Regions from separate parts of the Nonomuraea sp. NPDC004354 genome, predicted to be linked through region 2. Evidence: riboswitches for the same ligand, from Rfam matches in the RefSeq annotation. Region 2 holds a riboswitch; the other holds the start of a gene.
The links. Region 2 has a riboswitch for cyclic di-AMP ahead of ACWENQ_RS14855 (coiled-coil domain-containing protein). Riboswitches for the same ligand answer to the same signal wherever they lie in the genome.
Positions count from the first base shown of each region.

Region 1 (5,331 bases), on a different contig from region 2:
GCCGTCTCGTCATCGAGCTGCGCCTCGGGGTCCTGCGGCGGCGGGTCGGGCTCCGACACCCTCCACGGCGGCGGCGACTTCGGCTCCTCCGACGGCGGCGGCTCCAGCTGTGGCGGCGGGTCCGGTTGCGGCGGCGGGTGCGGTGGCGGCTGCGGCGGCGGGTGACGGGATGCGCCCGATGGACGGCCGGCTCGGCGTGGGCATCGGCTGGCGGCCGGAGATCGACCTGACGGTGGAGCGCCTGCCCGACGTCGACTTCGTCGAGATCGTCGCGGAGAACATCAGGCCGGCCGCGCTGCCCGAGTCGCTGCGCGTCCTGAGGGAAAGAGGCGTCCCCGTGGTCCCGCACGGCGTCGGCCTCGGCCTCGGCGACGCCACCCCGCCGGACCCCGCGCGCCTGGCCCACCTGGCGGCCTGCGCGCAGGCGCTCGACGCGCCGCTGGTGAGCGAGCACCTGGCGTTCGTGCGCGGGGGCGGGATGGAGGCCGGGCACCTGCTGCCGGTCCCGCGCACCCGCGAGACGCTCGCGGTCGTCGCCGACAACATCAGACGCGCCCAGGACGCGCTGCCCGTCCCGCTGGCGCTGGAGAACGTGGCGGCCATCTTCGGCTGGCCGGAGGACGAGCTGACCGAGGCCGAGTTCCTCGGCGAGCTGGTGGCGCGCACCGGGGTCGGGCTGCTGGTCGACGTCGCGAACCTCTACACCAACCAGGTCAACCTCGGCCTGTCCGTGGTCGCGGCGCTGGACACGCTGCCGCTGGCCGCGCTGGCCTACGTGCACGTGGCCGGCGGGCACCTGCACGACGGCGTCTGGCACGACACGCACGCGCAGGCGGTCCCTGAGCAGGTGCTGGAGGTGCTGGAGGAGCTGTGCGCCCGGGTGGCGCCGCCGGGCGTCCTGCTGGAGTGGGACGACCACTACCCGAGCGACGCCGCGCTGGCCGGCGAGCTCGACCGCATCCGCACGGCCATGGCCGCGGGCGCCCGCCGCCTGGCGACCTCGTAGGACCGGGCATGGAGGGTCACGGCAGCATGCAGGCGGGGAGCGGGTCGCAGGCGCTGAGGGAGGCCGGGCCGGAGGAGGTGACGGAGGTGTCGGGAGTGTCGGGGGAGCTGTCGCGGGGTGCCGCGGGGCCCGAGCGGTCGCTGGAGGACGTCAGGGCGCGGCTGGGGGAGGCGCAGGCGAGCGTGGTCGCGGCGCTGGTCGCGGGTGGCGCCCCGCCCGCCGGATTCGACCAGGTACGGCTGGCCGTCCAGGCGCGCAGCCTGCTCGCCAAGCGGCGCGGCATCGTGGCGAGGCTGCGCCCCGACGCCGCCGCGGCAGCGGGGGCCGCGCTGGTGGCCGAGTTCGCCGCCTACGCCGCCGCCCGTACCGAGCCCCCGGCCCGCTACCGTGCCGACGCCGACGACTTCGCCGACTGGCTGCGCGCCCGAGGGATCCTCCACGACCCGCCACCGCGCCGCCGCGGGCGCCTGCCGTTCCCCTGGCGCCGCCGCTGAACCGGGGGACACCCCCCACAGTGCGGGTCGGCCACCCTTCGCCTCGCAGCGGCCCGAGCCTCGGTCCTGCCGTTCTTCCTGGGGCCGCGGTGAGTCCCGGGGAGCTCTTGCCGAGGTCGGCCAGACATCCTATGTTTGCCGCGTGATAGTCGACGCCCACCAGCACTTCTGGAACCTGGAGACCGGCGCCTACTCCTGGCCCACTCCCGACCTGCCGGCGATCCACCGCACCTTCGGCCCCGAGGACCTGGCGCCCGAGCTGGCCGCCGCGGGCGTCGACCGGACGGTCGTGGTCCAGGCCGACGACTCCTTCTGGGAGACCGACGCCATGCTGGCCCACGCCGACGCCCACGACTTCATCGCCGGGGTCGTCGGATGGGTGCCCCTCGACCGCCCGGAGGAAGCCGCCCGAGCGCTCGAGCGCTACACCAGACATCCGAAGTTCGTCGGCGTCCGGCACCTCATCCACACCGAGCCCGATCCCGACTGGCTGATCGGGGAAGCGGTGCTCGACGGGCTCGGACTGCTGGCCGAGGCGGGCGTGCCGTTCGACGTGGTCTCGCTGCTGCCCCGGCATCTGGAGCACGTCGTCACGATCGCCGAGCGGCACCCCACGCTCAACCTCGTCATCGACCACCTGTCCAAGCCCAGGATCGCCGCCGGTGAGCTGGAGCCGTGGGCGTCGCTGCTGCGCGCCGCCGCCGCCTGCCCCACCGTGTACGCCAAGGTGTCGGGTCTGGTCACCGAGGCCGACCACGCCCGCTGGACCGTGGCGGACCTGCGGCCCTACGTGGAGCACGCGGTCGAGGTGTTCGGGCCGGACCGGCTGATGTTCGGCAGCGACTGGCCCGTCTCGCTGCTGGCGGCCGACTACCGGACGGTCTTCACGGTGTACGGGGCGCTTCTCGGGGGGATCGACCGCGACAAGGTGCTCGGCGGGAACGCCGCCCGTTTCTACGGCTTGAGCGCGATGTAGCGGCCCGTCGCAGGCCGGAGGTTCGCGGCTATTTGCGTGGTTTATGCTATTTTGCTACTTTTGGGCCGTTGTGCGACGAGCTGTGACATGTTCGTTGCCGTTTCATTGCCCGGACCGCGCGTCATCTCAGGCCAGTCCGCCGGACGCGCGGCCGCCGAATCCGTATCCACGGAGCCGGGGACCCACTTCCCTTGGGGTGAATCGAGCGCCCGCTCAGCGGCGCCCGTAGGGCACTTCCCAGCCCGAACCCGTCAGCTAACCCGGTAGGCGGCATGGAAGCCAAGGAGCAGACCCTTCATGCCCACGCATCTCACCTACCGGCTGGGACGCGCGCTGCTCGGCGCCGTCATCACCGCGGGCGCCGTGACCGCGGTCGCCACCGGTGCGCAGGCCGCCCCCCAGCCCGGCGTCGTGTCGCCGGTCTCCCGGACCCCCGCTCCGGCCGCCGCCGCGGACGCCCCGGCGGTGCTCGGCCGGGCCGCCCACCTGATCGACGCCAGGACCGGCAAGGTCTACTTCAGCAAGAAGGCCGATCGGCGCATGCCGGTGGCCAGCATCACCAAGGTGATGACCGCCTACACCGTGCTGAAGGAGGCCAAGCCCACGGACGTGGTCAAGGTCACCTCCGCTGACGTGCGCTACGCCTCGAAGGGCGGCGCCTCCGTGGCGTACCTGCGCGCCGGCGACCGGCTCACCGTGGAGGAGATGCTCTACGCCCTGATGCTGCCCTCCGGCGCGGACGCCGCCCACGCGCTGGCCCGCTCGTACGGGCCCGGTGTCGACGCCTTCACGGCGAAGATGAACGCCAACGCCCGCGCGCTCGGGATGAAGGACTCGCTGTACGTCAACCCCGACGGGATGCCCGCCAAGGGCGGCGGCTACTCCACCGCGCGCGACCAGGTACGGCTCGCCCAGGCCGCGCTGGACAACAAGACGATCAAGAAGGTCGGCTCCACCCGGTACCGCTCGCTCCCCGAGACGGCGGAGCACGGCGCCTACTCCTGGCGCAACACCAACCGCCTCCTCGGCACGCCGGGCGCCGTCGGCCTGAAGACCGGCTTCACGCGCGCCGCGGGCTACACCCTCGCCTTCGCGGCCGAGCGTGACGGCCATCGGCTGGTCGGCGTGATCCTGGGAGAGTCCAGCTCCAGCCGCCGCTTCGACACCGCCGAGGCGCTTGTCGACTGGGCGGCGACCAGCGGCAGGCTCTGACCGGCGGGGCGCACGCGCCCCCATGGTCCCGCCGCGTCCGACCACCGCCCGCGGCGACGGATGTGGCGAGCGGGCCGGACGGTTCCACCGTGGCGCTGGAGGCGGCAGCGGATCGCCGACAGCTCGCCAGGAATCCGCCTAAGGGGGCCAGCAGTCTCGAAAGGCGGTGATAATTGCCTGTTAGGTCGTGAGTCGACCACTAAGGCACAGCACCGCTGGGGAGGAACTCCGTGGGCCTGCGCGATCTGGTCTACCGGCTGTACGAGCGCCGGTTGGAGGCCAAGCTGTCCGCCGACAGCGGCGACTTCCCCCGCCATGTCGGGGTCATCATCGACGGCAACCGCCGTTGGGCGCGCGCGATGGGCATGCGCGACGTCAGCAAGGGACACAGGAAGGGCGCCGACAAGATCTCGGAGCTGCTCACCTGGTGCCGTGAGGCGGGCGTGGAGGTCGTCACGGTCTGGATGCTGTCCAGCGACAACCTCAACCGGCCGAAGGAGGAGCTGGAGCCGCTCCTGAGGATCATCGAGGACGTCACTCAGGAGCTCGTGGCCGAGGGCTGGCGCATCATCCCCGTCGGCGCGCTCGACCTCCTCCCCGACCAGACGGCGAATGTCCTGAAAACCGCGAAAGAAACCACATCGCACCGTCCCGGGCTGATTGTGAACGTTGCGGTTGGGTATGGAGGAAGACGTGAGATTGCCGATGCGGTGCGCTCACTCCTCCAGGAGCACGCAAGTAGGGGGGCGAGCATCGAGGACCTGGTCGAGGTCCTCGATGTGGAGCACATCGCGGAGCATCTCTACACTCGCGGTCAGCCCGATCCCGACCTCCTCATCAGGACGTCGGGCGAGCAACGACTGTCAGGCTTCCTGCTCTGGCAGAGCGCCCACTCCGAGTTCTACTTCTGCGAGGCCTACTGGCCTGACTTCCGCAGGGTCGACTTCCTGCGGGCGCTGCGCGACTACGCCGCGAGACACCGGCGTTACGGCTCCTGAGACATGTTCACGAACAGCACGTGAACAGACGCTTGGCCGCTTCGGCGGCGGGTATCCAGGACCTAACGTTGGAAGTGGCCGACCACAGGCCGGTCACTCCGGAGAGGGCCCGCCTTTGCGCACTGACCTGCCGAGGGGGGCCGGTACCCGGCGCCCCACGCGGGGCGCGGGCCCGGTCCGAATTCCCGCCTCGTCTGCAGGGCGCCCCTTCCACGGGCGCCCGGGGGAGAACGTGTGGCAGTGTCCTCGAGCAACAACTCCACCACCAAGCGCACCTACGTGCTGGACACCTCGGTCCTGCTCGCCGACCCGGCGGCGATGACCCGCTTCGCCGAGCATGAGATCGTCCTTCCGATCGTCGTGATCACGGAGCTGGAGGCCAAGCGGCACCATCCCGAGCTCGGCTACTTCGCACGCAAGGCACTGCGCTACCTCGACGACCTGCGGGTGCAGCACGGCAGGCTCGACGAGCCGATGCCGACAGGCGAGGGCACGATCAGGGTCGAGCTGAACCACAGCGACCCCTCGATCCTGCCGGTCGGGTTCAGGCTGGGCGACAACGACACCCGCATCCTCACCGTGGCGCGCACGCTCGCCGCCGAGGGCAAGGACGTCGTGCTGGTGTCCAAGGACCTGCCGCTGCGG
Region 1 covers NZ_JBSGDV010000007.1:104,955-110,285, forward strand. Annotated here, with positions in the region: gene ACWENQ_RS21540 (TIGR04222 domain-containing membrane protein) at 1-165, shown strand, start outside; gene ACWENQ_RS21545 (DUF692 domain-containing protein) at 170-1,006, shown strand; gene ACWENQ_RS21550 (hypothetical protein) at 1,015-1,500, shown strand; gene ACWENQ_RS21555 (amidohydrolase family protein) at 1,643-2,476, shown strand; cyclic di-AMP (ydaO/yuaA leader) riboswitch at 2,619-2,761, shown strand; gene ACWENQ_RS21560 (D-alanyl-D-alanine carboxypeptidase family protein) at 2,774-3,688, shown strand; gene ACWENQ_RS21565 (isoprenyl transferase) at 3,919-4,686, shown strand; gene ACWENQ_RS21570 (PhoH family protein) at 4,921-5,331, shown strand, end outside.
Region 1: linked by a shared signal. The riboswitch ahead of ACWENQ_RS21560 (D-alanyl-D-alanine carboxypeptidase family protein) and the one ahead of ACWENQ_RS14855 (coiled-coil domain-containing protein) in region 2 are both predicted to bind cyclic di-AMP.

Region 2 (5,331 bases):
CTCGTCGTGCTGGGCGGCGGCGCCATCGGCGCCGAGCTGGCGCAGGCGTTCTCCAGGTTCGGCGCGGAGGTGACGGTGCTGGAGGGCCTGGACCGGCTGCTGTCCATGGAGGAGCCCGAGGCGAGCGCGCTGGTGGAGAAGGTGTTCACCGACGAGGGCATCGGGGTGCGCACGGGGGTGAAGGTCGACGAGGTCGCCTACGCGGACGGCAGGTTCACGCTGGCGGGGGTGACGGCCGAACGGCTGCTGGTCGCCACGGGCCGCAGGGTCGACCTCGCCGCGCTCGGCGTCGGCGCGATCGGGCTGGACGAGAGCGCGCGGGCGATCCCCGTGGACGAGCGGATGCGCGCCGCCGAGCGGGTGTGGGCGCTGGGCGACGTGGTCGGCAAGGGCGCGTTCACGCACATGTCGATGTACCACGCCGACATCATCGTCAGGCAGATCCTGGGCGAGCCGGTGTACGAGGCGGAGTACCACGCGGTGCCGAGGGTGACGTTCACCGACCCCGAGGTGGGCGCCGTCGGGCTGACCGAGGCCCAGGCCCGGCAGCAGGGGCTGGACGTCAGGGTGTCCCTCACGGACCTGGCGGGCTCGACACGCGGCTGGATCGCGCGGGCGGAGGGGTTCGTCAAGCTGGTCGCCGCCGACGGGGTCCTGGTCGGCGCGACGAGCGCCGGTCCGTGCGGCGGCGAGATGCTGTCCATGCTGACGCTGGCCGTGCACGCCAGGATCCCGGTCGAACGGCTCAGCCAGATGATCTACGCGTACCCGACCTTCCATCGGGCGGTGTCGGCCGCTCTTCCCGCGCTTCTCCGCTGACCAGCGGGATCGCCCAGCGGGTGCCGGGGTCGGCGTCGATGACGAGGGCCCTGGCCAGCGCGGTGAGGGGCACGGCGAGGATGGCGCCGAGCGGGCCGAGCACGACCGACCACACCAGCAGCGACAGCAGCGTGAGCGTGGTCGACAGACCCGCCGACTCCCCCGCGTACTTGGGCTGGATCACCGACTGGATGACGAAGTTGACCACGGTGTAGACGACGATCACCCAGACCATCGTGACCCAGCCCGAGTCGAGCAGGGCCAGCAGCGCGGGCGGAAGCAGCCCGAGGAAGAACCCGACGTTGGGGATGTAGTTGGTGATGAAGGACAGCATCCCCCACAGCACGGGCAGCGGTACCCCGAGCAGCCACAGCGCGCCCGCGTCGAGCACCGCCACGATGAAGCCGAAGACGGTGCAGACCACCAGGTAGCGGCAGGTGCTCCTGGCGAAGTCGGTCAGCGCGCGCACGAGGTCGGGTTTGGTGTTCTGCAGCCGGCGGACGGCGGCCTGGATGTGGCCCGCGTCCATGCTCATGCCGTACGCCAGCAGGATGATCACGATGAAGGCGGAGGCGACGTCGAGCAGGCCGCTCAGGAAGCCCTGCACCAGCGGGACGAGCTTGCCGGGATCCAGCGCCTTGACGGCGGCGCTGATCTGCTCGGGGGTGATCCCGAGGCCGGCCAACCACTGCGTGACGGAGGCGGCCAGCTGGTGGTACTCGTCGGCGTACTGGGGAAGCAGGCCGGCCAGCCGTGCGATCGAGACGACCAGGGCACCCACGAACGCCAGCAGCACCAGCAGCACGACCGTCAGCGGCACGGTCACCAGCACCCACGAGGACGCGCCGCGCCGCTTCAGCCAGGCGCGCAGCGGGCTGACGGCGATCGTCAGCGTGAGCGCGAGGAAGGCCGGGGCCATGATCGCGCTCGCGCGCCTGAGCCCGGCAAGGATGACCACCGCGGCCGCGAGGCCGATGAGGATCCGCAGTCCACGCGACATCATGGGTCACACTATCGCGACCGTCGGTGACGAAGGCAGGCAACCGCGCCGGTCAGCGCGTTGTACGGGATCGCCGCGGTCGCTGCCCGTGGCGCCAGAGGGGGGACCGGACATCGGGTACGCGGCGTACGCGGCGTACGCGGTGTACCCGATGTCCTGCCTCAGCGAGCGTTGGGACGCTTGCCGTGGTTGGCCGCCTTCTTCTTGCGGGCCTTGGTCTTGCGGGCGCGCTTCGCCATCGCCTACCTCCTCATGTGATGATCCCAACCTCTCGCGAAGGCGGCGGCCCGGACAAGGCCTTCGCCAGATTCCACTCCCCATGTTTCAACATAGATGTGTCATAATTTGGTGGAATCTGTTGGAAGGAGGGCACATGCTCGCACCACAGCGGCAACAGGCGATCCTGGAGCGCGTCCGTCGCAGCGGCGGAGTCCGGGTGGCCGACCTCGTCCGCGAGCTCGGCGTCTCCGACATGACCATTCGCCGGGACCTGGAGGCGCTCGCCGAGCGGGGCCTGCTCGAGAAGGTGCACGGCGGGGCCACGATCAACGGCCCCGGCTCGACGGAAGAGCCGGGCTTCGCCGCCAAGTCGATGCGTCAGCAGCCGGAGAAGGACGCGATCGCCCGCAGGGCGGCCACGCTCGTCCGCCCCGGCACCGCCGTCGCCCTGTCGGCCGGCACCACCACCTGGACGCTGGCCCACCACCTGGTCGACGTGCCGGACCTCACCGTCATCACCAACTCCATCCCCGTCGCCGACGTCTTCCACCGCAGCCCGCGCGCCGACCGCACGGTGGTGCTCACCGGCGGCGTCCGCACGCCGTCCGACGCCCTGGTCGGCCCGGTCGCCGTCGCGGCCATCAGGCGGCTCCACGTCGACACGCTGTTCCTGGGCGTGCACGGCATGAGCACCAAGGCCGGTTTCACCACCCCCAACCTGCTGGAGTCGGAGACCGACAGGGAACTGGTCGCCTCGGCACATCGCCTGGTGGTCCCGGCCGACCACACCAAGTGGGGCACGGTCGGCATCAGCACGATCGCGGAGCTGTCGGAGGCCGACGTCGTCATCAGCGACGCGGCCCTGCCGGACGAGGCGCGCGCGGAGCTGGCCGAGCGGGCGGGAGAACTGATCATCGCGGAGGACATCAAGTGAAGCGCACCATCGCGCACATGGCCGACGGCCGAGAGTTGATCTACTTCGACCGGCGCGACGACGCCGACCGGAGCGCGATCGACGAGCGCGAGCTGCCGCCCAGGCCCGCGGCCTCCGAACTGCGCTACGACCCGCTCACCGAGGAGTGGGTGGCGATGGCGGGTCACCGGCAGACCCGCACCTTCCTGCCGCCGGCCGACGAGTGCCCGCTGTGCCCGACCAGGCCCGGCAAGCCGACCGAGATCCCGGCCGCCGACTACGACGTCGCCGTCTTCGAGAACCGCTTTCCCAGCTTCTCCACCAACCTGGGCACCTACGCCGCCCCCGGCGGGCTGAGCGAGGTGCGGCCGGGGGTCGGGCGCTGCGAGGTCGTCTGCTTCACCTCCGACCACGACTCCTCCTTCTCGGCGCTGTCCGACGAGCAGGTGGAGCTGGTGATGGAGGCCTGGGCCGACCGCACGGCCGAGCTGTCGGCGATCCCGGGCGTGGAGCAGGTGTTCTGCTTCGAGAACAGGGGCGCCGAGATCGGCATCACGCTGGCGCACCCGCACGGCCAGATCTACGCCTACCCCTACGTCACCCCGCGCACCCGCCTGCACCTGGCGGCCGCGGCCAAGCGGCCGAACCTGTTCGCCGACGTGCTGGCCGCCGAGCGGGCGGGCGAGCGTGTGGTGGCCGCCAACGAGCTGTGGACCGCGTTCGTGCCGGCCGCCGCCCGCTACCCGTTCGAGGTGCACCTCTACCCGCACCGCCAGGTTCCGGACCTGGCGGCGCTCACCCAGGAGGAGCGCGCCGCCTTCGGCCCCGTCTACACCCGCGTGCTGAAGGCGCTCGACGGGCTGTTCGGGGTGGTCATGCCGTACGTGGCCGCCTGGCACCAGGCCCCCGTACGGCACGGCCGCGACCTGGCCTACCTGCACATGGAGCTGTTCAGCATCCGCAGGGCGCCGGAGAAGCTGAAGTACCTGGCGGGCTCGGAGTCGGCGATGGGCGCCTTCGTCAACGACGTTCTGCCCGAGGACGCGGCACGGCTGCTTCGATCACAAGTAGATCACTAATTAATGTCCGCTTGAGGTCGCATTACGGGGGATTTACTACTAATATCCCGATTCGTCGGCTTTCACAGCCGTCACATGCCTAATCCTGGGCGCGTTGCCCGGAGCCGGGGACCCATCGAGAACCTGGGGTGAATCCACGCGTGTGGTAGGGCTTCTCCCGCCCGAACCCGTCAGCTAACCCGGCCGGCAGACGGAGAGGATCGTTCGTGGCGTCCCCCACGTCCCGTTTCGCATGCGGTGCTGTCGCCGCGCTGTCCCTCGTGATCGGTTCCGCGACCGCGGTCTCGGCTGCCCCCAAGCCGTCCGAACCGCAGTTGCGGACCGAGCTGAAGAAGCTCAACACCCGGGTCGACAAGCTGATCCGGACCTACAACGCCAAGCGCGTCTCGCTGGCCAAGGCCCAGAAGGACGCGAAAGCGGCCGGGAAACAGCTCGCGGCGGCCGAGCAGACGCTGGTCACGGCCGAGAAGGAGGCCTCGAGGATCACCGAGCTGCGCTACCAGGCCAGCACCCCTGACCTGCCGACGCTGCTGTTCACCCCCGACCTCAACACCGCCGCCCTGCTCGAGCAGATGAGCGCCGAGCAGGACGCGGTCGTCAAGAACGTCGCCGCGGCGCGCGACACCAAGAAGCAGGCCGCCGACGCGGCCACCGCGCTCGCCGACCGGATCAGGACCGAGACCGAGCAGGTCGCCGGCGACCGGAAGGCCGCCGAGGGCATGATCAAGGACATCGAGAAGAAGCTGCAGGCCCTCGTGCCGACCGGTCCTGGCCGCAAGGCCGACGGCAGCTGGGCGCCTGAGCTTCCCGCCGGGTCGGACAACATCACCCCGCGCACCCGGCTCATGCGCGACACCATCAAGAAGACGTTCGCGCTGCCGTTCGAGGTGGGCTGCTACCGGTCGGGCAGCAGCGGGGAACACCCCCTCGGACGGGCCTGCGACTTCATGATGAGCTCGGGCGGCTCCATGCCCGCGGCCGTCAACCGGACGCTGGGCGACCAGATCGCGGCGTGGGCGGTGAAGAACCAGACCCGCCTGGGCGTCAAGTACGTGATCTGGCGGCAGCGGATCAACAGCGGCAGCGGCTGGCGGCCGATGTCCGACCGCGGCAGCATCACCGAGAACCACTACGACCACGTCCACGTCTCGATGAACTGAAAGCAGGCGATGGCGAGCCGCCTGGACCGATACGCCTCCGCCGCCCCCGCCGCCGCCCTCGGCGGCGGGGGCGTTCACGGGTCAGGCGAGGTCGAACCGGTCGAGTTCCATGACCTTGGTCCAGGCCGCGACGAAGTCGGT
Region 2 covers NZ_JBSGDV010000004.1:22,623-27,953, forward strand. Annotated here, with positions in the region: gene ACWENQ_RS14830 (dihydrolipoyl dehydrogenase family protein) at 1-819, shown strand, start outside; gene ACWENQ_RS14835 (AI-2E family transporter) at 746-1,822, opposite strand; gene ACWENQ_RS14840 (50S ribosomal protein bL37) at 1,981-2,058, opposite strand; gene ACWENQ_RS14845 (DeoR/GlpR family DNA-binding transcription regulator) at 2,193-2,972, shown strand; gene galT (galactose-1-phosphate uridylyltransferase) at 2,969-4,030, shown strand; cyclic di-AMP (ydaO/yuaA leader) riboswitch at 4,097-4,233, shown strand; gene ACWENQ_RS14855 (coiled-coil domain-containing protein) at 4,237-5,190, shown strand; gene katG (catalase/peroxidase HPI) at 5,272-5,331, opposite strand, start outside.